DNA from 3 places in the Streptosporangium sp. NPDC050148 genome. Region 3 is predicted to be linked to each of the others. Evidence: riboswitches for the same ligand, from Rfam matches in the RefSeq annotation. Region 3 holds a riboswitch; each other region holds the start of a gene.
The links. Region 3 has a riboswitch for S-adenosylmethionine ahead of ACZ6RT_RS28365 (aminotransferase class V-fold PLP-dependent enzyme). Riboswitches for the same ligand answer to the same signal wherever they lie in the genome.
Positions count from the first base shown of each region.

Region 1: another riboswitch for S-adenosylmethionine. It lies ahead of thrC (threonine synthase); the one in region 3 lies ahead of ACZ6RT_RS28365 (aminotransferase class V-fold PLP-dependent enzyme).
Region 2: another riboswitch for S-adenosylmethionine. It lies ahead of ACZ6RT_RS16600 (hypothetical protein); the one in region 3 lies ahead of ACZ6RT_RS28365 (aminotransferase class V-fold PLP-dependent enzyme).

Region 1 covers NZ_JBVJIA010000017.1:17,567-22,188, reverse strand. The annotation lists gene ACZ6RT_RS20215 (cold-shock protein) at 148-348, opposite strand; gene ACZ6RT_RS20210 (MoaD/ThiS family protein) at 778-1,053, opposite strand; gene thrC (threonine synthase) at 1,076-2,365, opposite strand; SAM riboswitch class I at 2,380-2,520, opposite strand; gene ACZ6RT_RS20200 (S1 family peptidase) at 2,904-4,523, opposite strand.
Region 2 covers NZ_JBVJIA010000013.1:27,212-31,833, forward strand. The annotation lists gene ACZ6RT_RS16590 (MarR family winged helix-turn-helix transcriptional regulator) at 1-519, opposite strand, end outside; gene ACZ6RT_RS16595 (MFS transporter) at 596-1,852, shown strand; gene ACZ6RT_RS16600 (hypothetical protein) at 1,955-3,028, opposite strand; SAM riboswitch class IV at 3,064-3,175, opposite strand; gene ACZ6RT_RS16605 (DUF402 domain-containing protein) at 3,228-3,749, shown strand; gene ACZ6RT_RS16610 (enoyl-CoA hydratase) at 3,892-4,622, opposite strand, start outside.
Region 3 covers NZ_JBVJIA010000029.1:83,045-87,666, forward strand. The annotation lists gene ACZ6RT_RS28360 (NADH-quinone oxidoreductase subunit D) at 1-253, opposite strand, end outside; gene ACZ6RT_RS28365 (aminotransferase class V-fold PLP-dependent enzyme) at 271-1,599, opposite strand; SAM riboswitch class IV at 1,654-1,769, opposite strand; gene ACZ6RT_RS28370 (TerC family protein) at 1,968-2,888, shown strand; gene ACZ6RT_RS28375 (cytochrome P450) at 3,065-4,264, shown strand; gene ACZ6RT_RS28380 (SAM-dependent methyltransferase) at 4,318-4,622, opposite strand, start outside.

The DNA of each region.
Region 1 (4,622 bases), on a different contig from region 3:
CCGGGCCGGACATGAGGGGCGGGCGTGCGGAGCGGCCGGACAGACCGCGATCCACGGGGTTCCACGAGGTTCCACGGGGTTCTGCGGTGCTCCGCGAGACTCCGCGGGGCTGCGCCGCCCGCCCGGAGAGTTCGGGGGACGGCCGGGTCAGACCGTCCGGACGGCTTCGGCCTGGGGACCCTTCTGACCCTGGGTGATCTCGAACTCCACCCGCTGGCCCTGCTCCAGTGCCCGGTAGCCGTCCATCATGATCGCGGAGTAATGGACGAACACATCCTTACCACCGTCTACCGCGATGAAGCCGTAGCCCTTGTCCGCGTTGAACCATTTGACGGTGCCCTGCGCCACTTGTGACTCCTCTTACTGGTCTTTAGGACGACGCCCATTCCTCTCGCGAAGTCCTCAATCTCCGGGCGAACTTCGCCACGTCGATCGCCCTCGACCATACCTGTGAGAAGTGGTCGAGCAACAGAGTCAAGCACCAAACTACCCGTTTACGCGAGTTTTCCGTACGAGAACATAGTTTGACTATCACTAGTAGTTAGTTTAAATTTGTACGATCTCTTCATGCGCAAGGAATATGAGTCCGGGTCATAAAAAACGACACCCGCGCGGCCTGAGCCGCGCGGGTGTCGTGGGGAGATGTCGATGGCGAACGGGGCCGGGCCCCGAGCCCACCGGCGGTCCGGACGGGCCCGCAGGGGCCGGCCCGGGGCGGGTCGGGGACGACGTGACGGCGCGGGAGCGCCGGGACCGGGACGCCGGGTGGGCGGCGGCTCAGCCCCCGGCCACCGCCGGGATGATGGAGATCTGCGCGCCCGAGGGCGTGGCCGTGTCCAGGTTCTCGGCGAAGCGGACGTCCTCGTCGCCGACGTAGACATTGACAAAACGGCGAATTTTACCCGTTTCATCAAGGATTCGGGCACCGATCCCCGGGAAGTCCGCGTCCAGCTTCTGCAGAACTTCGCGCAGGGTCTCACCCTCCGCGCTCACCTCGGCGGCACCACCGGTGTACGTCCGGAGAATCGTCGGAATCCGCACAGAAACGCTCATAGTTCGGTACCTTTCACGGTTTTCAGGCGATGGCCGCACGGAATGCGTCAAGGGAGGGCCGGATGACCGCGGTGGGACGCGCCTCGGAGGCCACCGCGTCCAGGGTCTTGAGGCCGTCCCCGGTGTTGAGCACCACGGTCTCCGCGTCGGGGTCGAGCGTGCCCGAGGCGACCAGCTTGCGGAGCACGCCGACGGTGACGCCACCGGCGGTCTCGGCGAAGACGCCCTCGGTCCTGGCCAGCAGCCGGATCGCGTCGACGATCTCGGCGTCGGTCACGTCCTCGACGGCGCCACCGGTACGGCGGGCGATGTCCAGGACGTAGGGGCCGTCGGCCGGGTTGCCGATCGCCAGCGACTTGGCGATGGTGTCCGGCTTGACCGGGCGGATCACGTCGTGACCGGCCTTGTAGGCCGCCGAGACCGGCGAGCACCCCTCGGCCTGGGCGGCGAAGATCTTGTACGGGGTGTCCTCGACGAGCCCGAGCCGGATCAGCTCCTTGAACCCCTTGTCGATCTTCGTGAGCTGGGAGCCCGAGGCCACCGGGACGATGATCTGGTCGGGGATGCGCCAGCCGAGCTGCTCGGCGATCTCGTAGGCCAGCGTCTTGGAGCCCTCGGCGTAGTACGGCCGCAGGTTGACGTTGACGAAGCCCCACTTCTCGCCCAGCTCGTCGCCGATGAGCTCGGAGCAGAAGCGGTTCACGTCGTCGTAGGTGCCCTCGATGCCCACCAGCCTGCCGCCGTACACGGAGGCCATGACGATCTTGGCCTGCTCCAGGTTCGAGGGGATGAACACGCAGGAGTCCAGCCCGGCCCGCGCGGCGGCGGCGGCCACGGCACCGGCCAGGTTGCCGGTGGAGGAGCAGGACAGGGTGTGGAAGCCGAAGGTGCGGGCCGCCTCCACGGCGATGGCCACCACGCGATCCTTGAAGGAGTGCGTGGGGTTGCCCGAGTCGTCCTTCACGTGCAGCGAGCGGATACCGAGCTCGCGAGCCAGGTTCCGGGCGTTGACGAGCTTGGTCCAGCCGGGTGCCATGTTGGGCTTGGAGGCCACGTCGGCCGGGACCGGCAGCAGTGAGCGGTAGCGCCAGATGTTGTCCGGCCCCTCGGCGATCTGCTCCCGGGTCACGCGCCCGAAGTCGTAGGCGATCTCGAGGGGCCCGAAACATTCGATGCACGCGAAGCTCGGGCCGAGGTCGTAGCGGGCACCGCACTCGCGACAGGACAGGGCCACGGCGGGGCCGAAGCTTCCGTCCGCGTCCTGCTGGGCGGGCGAGGTGACGGTGATGTTCTCAGTGGTTGCGAGCGCCATGAAGCGAGGCCTTTCCCTCATCTTCGTCTGCGACCACCCTGGCCACAGACCGGAATTGGCACCTGTCCCGGCCGACCTCGTCAGATCACGAGTCTTGAACCGGGAGGGTTGCCGGGGCTTCGCAGGGCCGGTCCCTCCACCCCTCTGGATGAGCACGTATTCAGTTGTCGACCTGATGCGCAGGTCTCCAGCACTCTACCCCGCCACCCCGCCGTCCCGGCAAGCCGTCTCACCGTATGAGACATGGCGTGTTACCTGCCGGACAGGGACATCGGCGGGGGGTGTGGTCACCGGCCCTGGGGGGGGGGGGGGGGGGGGGGGGGGGGGGGGGGGGGGGGGGGGGGGGGGGGGGGGGGGGGGGGAGGGGATGGCTGCGGGGGGGTACGCCCCCCCCCCCCCCCCCCCCCCCCCCCCCCCCCCCCCCCCCCCCCCCCCCCCCCCCCCCCCCCCCCCCCCCCCCCCCCCCCCCCCCCCCGGGACCGTGCCGGAGGCTTGACGCCCGGCCGGACACCGGACTTCCCGAAGACGGCCGCTCAGGTCAGGGCGCGCTGCGGACCGAGAGCGGGGACGGCGCCCTGAGCCCCACGGTGTAGGCGCCGGAACCGGCCACGCTCGCCACCCGGTAGCGGTAGAAACCGGGCGTCCCGGTGTAGGTGATCTTCTCGTCGGGGCCGGCGCTCCTGGAGGAGGCGACGACCCGCCAGGCGGAGCGGCTCCACTTCTGCAGGTACAGGTCGAAGTCCGCGCCGGCGGGGCCGTCCAGGCACCCGAAGTGGTTCCCGGGGATGCCCGCCCGGTAGTAGACGTTCCTGGGGTGGTAGACGGACCTCCCGGCGGCCAGCGCGCCGGTGTAGGTGGTGGGGTAGCCGGTGCAGGTGCCGGTGGTCGGCGGCGGCGGATTGCCCGCCGTGGTCCTCAGGGCCAGGCCGTAGGCGGTGAGGATCTCGGCGATCGGCTGGAAGTAGGTGACGCCTCCCGAGGCGCAGTCGCCCGAGCCTCCGGAGGTGACGCCCTGGGCCTGGTCGATGGCGATGAACGAGCCGCCCGAGTCGCCGGGCTCGGCGCAGACGCTGGTACGGGTCAGCTCCAGGACGGCGCCCTGGGGGTAGGTGACGCTGGCGTCGCGCTGCTGGACGAGGCCGCAGTACCAGTCGGTGGTGGAGCCCGACCGGCAGACCGAGGCCCCCTCGATGGCGACCCGGGCCCCGGCGACGGGGACGATGCCGCCCTCACCGTTGTCCACACCGGCGACGGCCGTCCAGGCAGCGTTGGTGGCCACCCAGGCGTAGTCGCTGCCCGGGAAGACCGACCCCTGGAAGACCCCCTGGGCCTGGCGGTTGAACCCGAGGGTGGGCGCGCCCTGCCTGCCGCAGTGACCGGCGGTGACGAACCCCTGCTGGTTCCCCTTGAGGACGGAGAAGCCGACCGAGCAGCGGTTGACGGTGTTGATGTAGTAGGCGTTTCCGCCGACCAGGTCGTACAGCGGCAACGGCGCCTCGGTGGAGGGCAGCACGATCACGGCGGTCTGGTCGAGACCGGAGGACTCGATGATGTTCTCGGTCTGGTCCGGCCGCGGGGCCAGCACGACCACCTTGTTCCGCTTGACGTCGATGTAGCGGACGCTGGAGACCAGCGGCTGCGGCGGCAGGGTGGCGTCGAGCTTCGCCTTGATGGCGGACAGCTCCGTCAGCGACGTGGGAACGATCTCGGCCTGCGCGCCCGCGGCCAGGATCTGGGGGATGTCGGTGGCCCTGGTGCTGGCCACCACCAGGGTGTGCGCGGTCTTGGCCCGCAGCCAGGCGCCGCCGAAGCGGTCACCGAGCCTCCTGCTCATCTGCTCGGCGATCGGGATCAGCCGGGCCTCGTTGAGCAGCCGGGTCTCGGCCTCGGCCCGGGTCAGGCCCAGGTCGCGCTGGAGCGCCTCGAGCATGCCCGGTGGCGGCGCCGCGGCCCTCGCGCCCCCGGGAACCGTCACACCCGGCGTCCCGGCCCTGGAAGGCGTTCCCGGTGTCTTCGTCGCGATCGGTACGGCGGGCCCGACCGGCTCGGCCGCCCCGGGCCCGCCCGTCCGGGGGTCGGCGTCCGCCGGAGCGGCGGCCAGGGTGAGCGCGGTGATCGCCAGGACGCATCCGGCGGTGACGGCGTGTCTGCGGGACATGTGGGTCTCTCCTCGACCTCGGCTTCCGGAGCTGAGGGGGGAGATCGCCCCATGTCACCGACGGCCTGATGACGCGGGCACCGGGCCGGGTGACGCGGA
Region 2 (4,622 bases), on a different contig from region 3:
CCAGTCGGGCATCAGCGGCGGGCCCTCCTGCTCGGCCGCGCGGACCAGGCGGCGCAGGAGGCCGTCGAGAAGCTCCCGCTCGTCCGCGTCCAGCGGTGCGAACAACGCCCGTTCCGACCGGTCGCCCTCGTCCATGCGCTCCTGCCAGGCGGCCCGGCCGGCCGGGGTGAGCCCCACGAGCAGGCGGCGGCGGTCGGCCGGGTCGTGCGCGCGGTCGACGTACCCGGCCTTCTCCAGCCGGTCGAGCCGGTTCGTCAGCGTGGCCGGGTGGGTGTCGAGCCACTCGGCCAGCGTCGAGGGCGTCGCCCGGTAGGGCGGCCCGGTGGCCACCAGGTGGTGCAGGATCTGGAACTCCCACGGCTTGAGCCCTCCGGCGGCCAGCCACTCCTCCTTGTGCCGCTTGAGCAGCCGCACGAGCATCTGCATGCGCGTGACCATCCCCTCGATCTGTGGGTCGAGGTCGGACAGCTCCCGGGACCAGTGCGCGATGTGACGGTCGACGGAGTCGGGCTCTGACATGCCCACAGGGTACGCCGCCCGTCGGCGATCCAAAGTTATGAATGCATATATTTTGCTTTCATAGTACTTTTCTCTCATGACCCCCATGCGAGACACCCTGTCCCCCCTGCGGGACGCCCGCTTCCGGCTGCTGTGGGCCGGGCAGAGCCTGTCGGCCGTCGGCGACTCGATCACCGCCGTGGCGCTCGCGCTGGCGATCGTCACCACGACCGGTTCGGCCACCGACCTGGGCCTCGTGCTGGCCGCCCAGTCGATCGCCACGGTGACGCTCATGCTGCCCGGCGGGGTCTGGGCCGACCGGCTGCCGCGCCGCCGCGTGATGGTGGCCGCGGACCTGGTCCGCGGTCTCGCCCACGCGGCCATGGGCGTCGAGCTGGTCACCGGCACGGTCGACATCGCCCACCTGGCGATCCTGGCCGCCCTCTCCGGCGCGGGGTCCGCCTTCTTCCTGCCCGCCACGACCGGCCTGGTGCCCGCCACCGTGGCCCCGGAGCACCTCTCCCGGGCCAACGCGCTCATGGCGATCGCCCAGCGGGGATCCATCCTGCTCGGCCCGGGGATCGCCACCGCCCTGGCGCTGACCGTCGGCGCCGGCTGGGCACTGCTCCTGGACGCGCTGACGTTCGCGGCCAGCGCGGTCCTGCTGGGCCGCCTCCGGCTCGCGCCGATCCCGCCCACGCCGCACGAGCCGTTCCTGCGGCAGCTCGCCGAGGGCTGGACGCAGATGCGACGGCACCGGTGGTACTGGACCAACCTGGTCGGCCACTCCATGTGGAACCTGAGCCGCTGCGTCCTGATCACCATCGGGCCGGTGCTCGCCGTCACCACCCTGGGCGGCGAGCTCGCCTGGGGCACGATCGTGCAGGGCGGCACGATCGGCGCCCTGGCAGGGGCGCTGCTGGCCCTGCGGGTGAGGCCGAAGCGGCCCCTGGTCGTCGCCAACCTGGTGCTGGCGCTCGGCGCGCTGCCGCTCGTCCTGCTCGCCGCGGGGATGTCCGCGCCGATGGTCGCGGTGGCCTACGGGCTGATGACCGGTGGTCTGGCGCTGATGGCCCCGATGTGGGAGACCCTGGTGCAGGAGCACATCCCGGCCGAGGCGATCTCCCGGGTGTCGGCGTACGACTGGCTGCTCTCCCTCGGGCTGATGCCCCTCGGCATGGCCCTGGCCGGGCCGCTGGCCACCGCCGTGGGGACCGCCCCCACCCTGTACGGGGCGGCGGCGCTGCTGGCGGCCTCCTGCCTGGGCGTGCTGCTCCTGCCCGACATCCGCAGGCTCGGCCACCGGAGCACGGACGCCGTTCCCGAGGCCGTGCCGAGTCACCCCGCGACGTAGCCGTGCCGCACGGGACCGGGCGGGACCCGCACGGAGAACGGGCGGGACCGCTCCCGCGACCGTGGCGGGCGAGACCGGGGCCGCGGGGCGTGCCGTGCGGGATCAGGTGGGGTGCCGTCCCCACACCGGCGTCGTCGCGAGGATCCTGGAGTACCTCGTCTCGGTCCTGGGCGCCGGTCTCCTGCGCGGTGCCCTGGCCCACGGGTCCGCGCCGGAGGCCGTGACCGCCGTCCTGTCCGGCGACCACGCGGGCCGTCCGGTGTCGACGAGGACCGTGGAGGTCACGGCCCCGGGGGCGGTGGGGCTCTGTGCCCGCCAGCGTCCCTCGTACCGGTCGATCACCAGGTCGGCGCCGAGGAAGACGACCACCCCGGCCTCGGCGAGGGCGCGGAGTTCCTCCAGGTACGACGCGGGCGAGCCACCGGCGACATGGTCGGAGAACTCCCGGAACCAGGGGTCGGAGACGCCGGCCTCGGCGAGGACGGCGCGGACGGAGAGCAGGGCGAGGACCATGGCGTGGTCGGCGCTGTGCGCCGGGTCGGAGCGCCGTTCCAGGTCGGCGGCGAGGTAGCCGCGCATCCACCTGCGCACCCCCGCCCGGTCGCCGAACCGGATGCCGTGCAGCGGCCGGTCGAGGCGGTCGAGGTCGAGCCGGTCGGGGTGCCGGGGGACGGCGGCGCGGACGAGCCTGCGCATCGCGGGGCTGTTCCACTCCTCGGCCGCGAAGGCCTCCTCGAACTCCTCCCAGGTCGACCGCGTCCGCTCCGGGTGGGCGGTGATGAGCTCGTGGTAGTACGCGAAGGCGAGTTCCTTGGCCACCAGGGGCCACAGGTCGCGGCGGAGGTTCCACGGCCCCGTGCCCAGCGTGCCGCGGGTGACGAAGCGCGGCACCGGCGGCTCGGCGCCGCCGAAGGGGTGGGCGAACCCGCGGTGGTGCGGCACGCCGCGCGAGGACCCCACGTGCAGCAGGGGCTCGCCTTCGCCGGGCAGGTAGACCAGCTCCCCGTCGTACCCGCGGGCGCACCGGCCGCCCCTGCCCGAGGTGAGCGGCACCAGCAGGCCGGCCAGGGCCGGCCCCATCCCCTTGACGATCACCGGCTCCCCGGCCGGGACGCCGTCCGGGTCGAGGGCGAGGGGTTCGGGATGGTCGGGTTCCGGTGTGGCGCTCTGCGACATGTGGCACTCCCGTACACGTCTCGGCGGCCCGGCGGGGGCCGCGTCCGCGGCACGCCGACCGTGCCGCCGGGTTCTCCCCGGAGGCGCCCCTCGCGACGGAAGGGGCGCCGGTCAGCCGGCCGGGGTCTCACATCGACGCGTTTAACCTATTTAAAAGGTAGGAAATGCATGGATCATTGTCAAGCCCTACTGTCGAAGGATGTCCTACGAGATCGTGAACGTGGTCTACCGCAAGTACGACGGATCGCTGCACTGGCACCACCGCGGCCTGCTGCTCGGCGAGGACGAGCACGGGGTCTGGACGGGCTGCGTGGCCGGCTCCAGCGGCCACAAGGGGGACGGCCCCGCCGTCGCCTGGCCGCAGCCCTTCGTGATGCTCTTCCCCCGCGACGCCTGGTGGACGGCCGCCTTCAACGCCGCCCCGAACAAGCACGAGATCTACTGCGACATCTCCACGGTGCCCGAGTGGCGCGACGGCGAGGTCACCATGATCGACCTCGACCTCGACGTGATCCGGACCCGCCGTGACGTGCTCAGGGGCCGCACCAGGCGGATCTTCCTGGACGACGAGGACGAGTTCGAGGAGCACCGGATCCGGTACGCGTACCCGCCCGACGTGGTGCAGAACGCCCGTGACTCGGCCGCCTGGCTGATGAAGGCCGTCACCGCAGGAACCCCTCCCTTCGGTGCCGCCCCGCACTGGCTCTCCCTGGTCACCTGAGCCCGCCGGAGCCGTACGACCCGGCAGGGCCGGCACGACCCGCCGGGGCCCGTACGACCCAGGGCCCGTGCGACCTGGTGGAACACCCGCACGACCGCGCGGGCCCGTCCACGGCAGGGCTCCGTCCACGGCGCGGGCCCGTCTACAGCGGCGGGAACGCCGGGGCGCGGCGCTCGACGAAGCTGGCCACGCCCTCCACGAAGTCCGGGCGGGTGAAGGACTCGGCCATCAGGCGGACGGCCGCCGACTCCGAGGACTCCAGGCTCTGCTGCCAGTCGCCCCAGACCTGCCGCTTGATCACCGCCATCGAGGCCGGTGAGCTGTGGGTCGCCAGCTCCCGGGCGTAGGCCATGGTCTCCTCCATCAGGCGCTCCCCGGGCACCGACCGGACGGCCAGCCCCAGCTCGCGGGCCTCGGCCCCGGTGAAGGTACGGCCCGACAGCAGCAGGTCCATGGCCGCGGCCTGGCCGGCCAGGCGCGGCAGGATCCACGACAGGCCGTACTCGGCGACCAGTCCGCGGCGGGCGAACGCGGTGGTCCACTTGGCCTCGTCCGCGGTGAAGACCAGGTCGCAGACCAGGGCGTGGACCATGCCGAGCCCGGCGCAGGCACCGTTGACGGCGGCGATGACCGGCTTGCGGATCGTGGTCGGGAAGGTGGTGGGACGCCGGTCGGGCTCCCCGGAGTAGGAGCCGTCCTGGATGGCGGTGAGCGTCCGGAAGTCCGCGCCCGCGCAGAACCCCCGTCCCGCCCCGGTGACGACGATCACCCGGACCTCGGGGTCCTTCTCGGCGTCGGCCAGCTGGTCGAAGTAGCGCCTGCCCATCTCGTCGGTCCAGGCGTTCAGCCGGTCCGGCCGGTTGAACGTCAGGG
Region 3 (4,622 bases):
CGCGCACCTCGAACAGCTTCTCCGCGCCCCGGTGCATGTAGCCCACGATCGGCTCGGCCGAGCCGATCCGCTCCCCGTCCAGGGTGAGCCGCAACCGCAGCACGCCGTGCGTGGAGGGGTGCTGCGGCCCGATGTTGAGGATCATGTCCTCGGTCGCGAGTTCCTTGCCGTGCGCGCCGCCCACGGCGGCGGCCCCCGCCCCCATCCCCACGCTCAGCTCACGGGGAGCGCCTTCGGCACGAGGTTCGGTCATGGGTCCATGCTGTCACGTCACGGGCGCGAGGCAAGATCCCGCAGGGCGCCGATCAGCCGGTCCACGTGCTCCTGGGTCGTGCCGATGCCGATGGAGGCGCGTACCGCCGAGGCGGTGACGTCGTCGCAGCCGCCGTCCTTGGCGCCCAGCAGGTGGCGGACGAAGGGGTGGGCGCAGAACTTGCCGTCGCGGACGCCGATGCCGTGGTCACCCGAGAGGGTCTCGGCGACCTCGCGGGCGGTGAGGCCGTCCACCACGAAGGAGACGATGCCGACGCGCGGGTGGTCCGGGCCCCACAGGGAGAGCTCGTGCACGCCGGGGATCGAGGCCAGGCCCGCGCGCAGCCGGGTGAGCAGGCGCTCCTCCTCGCGGATCAGCGGGGTCCAGCCGGTGGCGGACAGGGCGTCGCAGGCCGCGGCCAGGGCGACGGCGCCCAGCACGTTCGGGGTGCCGGCCTCGTGCCGGGCCTCGGGGTCGTCGTGCCACTCGGCCCCGTCGTCGGTGACGGCCCTCACCGCGCCACCGCCCCGCAGGTACGGCTCGGCGTCGGCCAGCCAGTCGGAGCGGCCGACCAGCGCGCCCGTGCCGAAGGGGGCGTAGAGCTTGTGACCGGAGAAGACCACGTAGTCCAGGTCGAGCGCGGTCAGGTTGAGGCGGCGGTGCGGGACGAGCTGCGCGGCGTCGACCAGGATGCGCGCGCCGTAGCGGTGCGCGATGTGGGCCAGCGCGGCGATCGGCCAGAGCTCGCCGGTGACGTTGGAGGCGGCGGTCACCACCAGCAGCGCCGGGCCCTCGATCGAGGACAGGGCCTCGTCGGCGGCGCGGACGGCCTCGCCGGGGAACGCCGGCACCGGCAGCCGCACCGCGCGGTCCCAGGGCAGCAGCGAGGCGTGGTGCTCGGTGTCGAAGACCACCGCGGTGGTCCCCTCGGGCAGACTCCGGGCCAGCAGGTTGGTCGCGTCGGTGGTGTTGCGGGTGAAGATCACCGAGTCGTGCGGGCGGGCTCCGACGAAGGCGCGCACCGTGTGCCGGGCCTGCTCGTAGCGGGCCGTGGTCAGCTGGGACGCGTACCCGGCGCCGCGGTGGACGCTGGAGTAGGCCGGGAGCGCGGCGGCGACGGCGGCGCTGACCGGCTCCAGACAGGGGGCGCTGGCGGCGTAGTCGAGGTTGGCGTAGCGGACGAGCCTGCCGCCCTTCACCGGGACCTCCAGGTCCGAGCCGAGCACGGCGGGGATCGGCCGTCCGCCGGTCGCGGTGGCCGGAGCCGCCGGGGTGGCGCTCGCGTGGGCCGTGGGGGCGTCCGTGGTGGAAGCGGTGGTGGAGGCGAAGATCGTCAGGGTGGACATGCCGGTGCTCCTTCGAGGTCATCGGACCTCGACCCATGAGACATAGGCACCCGAAGCCCGCGCTTGCCCGGCACACCTCGTGCCGGACCAGGTCCTCACCCGGGGCACCCCGCCGCGGACGCGAGGGTTGCCGGCCAGCGAGCCGGGGCTTGTCACTGGCACTCATGACCTACGGGGGAACTATAACCGACGGCCGCCGCCCTTTCGCAAGTCCGGACACGCGCCGCGAGTCGGCACCTGGGGTGACTTTCGACACGGAAGGGCTCGCAAGGAACTCCTGGAGGCTCCCGGTCGTCCTGGGAGTCAGCCGAAGAACCGTTCTGGCCGCCGGCCGGCTCTGTTCCCCCGCGGGCCCAAAGGAGGAAGCAATGGACTGGGTGACCAACCCGGAGATATGGATAGGGTTCTTCACCCTTGTCGCCCTGGAGATCGTGCTGGGGATCGACAACATCATCTTCATCTCGATCCTGGTGAGCAGGCTCCCTCCCGAGCAGCGGGACAAGGCGCGCAGGCTGGGTCTCCTCGTCGCCCTGCTCAGCCGCCTCGCCCTGCTGGTGGCGCTCGCGTGGGTGGTGAGACTCACCGAGCCGTTCTTCGAGGTGTTCGGGCAGGGGATATCCGGGCGGGATCTGATCCTGATACTCGGCGGCCTGTTCCTGCTGGCCAAGAGCGTCCACGAGATGCACGGCAGCCTGGAGGGCGACTCCGGCCACGGCGGGGGCAGGATGGCCTCCTCCTACGCCTCCGTGATCGTCCAGATCATGATCCTCGACATCGTCTTCTCGCTCGACTCGGTGATCACCGCGGTCGGCATGGTGGACGAGCTGGGCGTCATGATCGCGGCCGTCATCGTCGCGGTCCTGGTGATGCTGTTCGCCTCCGGTCCGATCAGCCGCTTCGTGGACCAGCACCCGAGCATCAAGATGCTCGCGCTGTCCTTCCTGGTGCTGATCGGCGTCGTGCTGATCGCCGAGGGCTTCGAGCAGCACATCCCCAAGGGCTACATCTACTTCGCGATGGCGTTCTCGCTGCTGGTGGAGCTGCTGAACATCCGGATGCGCCGCAAGACGGCACAGAAGCCGGTCGAGCTGCACTCCCGCTACCAGGCCGAGCCGGACGCCTCCTCGGGGGAGGGCGAGCCTGCCGTGTCCGGGACGCGGGGACACTCGGAGTCCGCGGCGGGGGCCGGAGCGCAGTCCGGAGCGCAGTCCGGAACCGGGACGGGGACCGGCTCCGGGAGCGTGACCGGGACCGACGCGCGACCGGACGGGACGGATCGTCCCGCGTGAAGCCGGGCGGGCGGCCGTCCGGTGGGCGGCCGCCCGGGTGAGCACGGCCGGACGAGCCGGGTGAGCGGAACCGGACGAGCCGGGTGAGCGGGGCCGGGTGAGCGGGGCCGGGGGAGACCGGGTCGGCGGGATCGGGGGACCGGCCCGGCTCCCAGCTGGGGGATTACGATGCTCACGTGCGCTTTGATCCCTGGAATCCGGAATTCGTCGCCCACCCGTACGACGCCTACGACGAACTGCGACGGGAGCGGCCGGTCGATTTCTTCGAGCCGACCGGCCAGTGGCTCGTCGCCCGGCACGCCGACGTCAACGCGCTGCTGCGCGACCGCAGGCTCGGCCGCTCCTACCTGCACGTGGCCACCCACGCCGAGTTCGGCAGGCCGGACGACCCCGGGTTCCAGGACCCGTTCTGGCGGGTGATCAGGGCGGGCATGCTCGACGTCGAGCCGCCCGTGCACACCCGGCTCAGGCGGCTGGTGTCGAAGGCGTTCACGCCGCGCATGGTCGAGGCGCTCCGGCCCAAGGTCGCCCGGATGGCCGGACGGCTGGTCGACGACTTCGTCGAGCGCGGTGGCGGGGACCTGATCGCCGAGGTGGCCGAGCCGCTCCCGGTCGCCGTGATCGCCGAGATGCTCGGCGTGCCCGAGGCGGACCGGCCCCTGCTCCGGCCCTGGTCGGCCCGGATCTGCGGCATGTACGAGCTGCGGCCGTCCGTCGAGGCCCAGCACGCGGCCGTACGGGCGGCCGAGGAGTTCTCCGCCTACCTCGTCGACCTGGCCCGCGCCCGGCGGGCCGACCCCGGTGACGACCTGATCAGCGCGCTCGCCCTGGTGGCCGACGAGGGCGACAGGCTCACCGAGGAGGAGCTGGTCGGCACCTGCGTGCTGCTGCTCAACGCCGGGCACGAGGCGACCGTCAACGTCACCGGCAACGGCTGGTGGGCGCTCTTCCGCAACCCGGCCGAGCTGGAGCGGCTCCGCGCCGATCCGGGGCTGCTGCCCACCGCGATCGAGGAGCTGATGCGCTGGGACACGCCGCTGCAGATGTTCGAGCGCTGGGTGCTGGAGGACGTCTCGGTGGGCGGGGTCGACATCCCCAGGGGTGCCGAGGTGGCCCTGCTGTTCGGCTCCGCCAACCGCGATCCCGAGGTCTTCGCCGACCCCGGCCGCCTCGACGTGGGCCGGGCCGACAACCCGCACATCTCCTTCGGCGCGGGCATCCACTTCTGCCTGGGCGCGCCGCTGGCCAGGGTCGAGCTGGTCGAGTCGTTCGGCACGCTGCTGCGCAGGGCACCGAGGATGGAACCGGTCGCCGAGCCCACCTGGGGGCCGGGCTACGTCATCCGGGGCCTGACCTCACTCGACGTACGGATCTGAACCGGCTTCGCGGTCGTACGCCGACGGGTTCGAAGGCCCCGGTGCTCACCGTCTCAGGCGTGGCGGGTCTGGGAGAGCCAGCCGAACCCGCCGAGCCCGCCGGGCGCGATGAGCTCGGCCTCCTCCGAGGACCTGGCGAGGGCCCGCAGGTAGCCGCGCGGGTCGCGGCCGGCCTGCTCGGCCGGTGGGCGCCGCCCGGTGACGCCGAGCGCGCGCAGCGCCCGGCGCTGCGTGGTCAGCGCCGTGGTGACGGCCCCGGCGCTCTCGCCTGCGGCCGCGCAGGCGTCCAGCGCCACGTGGGCGGTGATGTCGCAGGACCCGTCGGGCACCGGCGCCACCGTCGACCCGTCGCGGTACC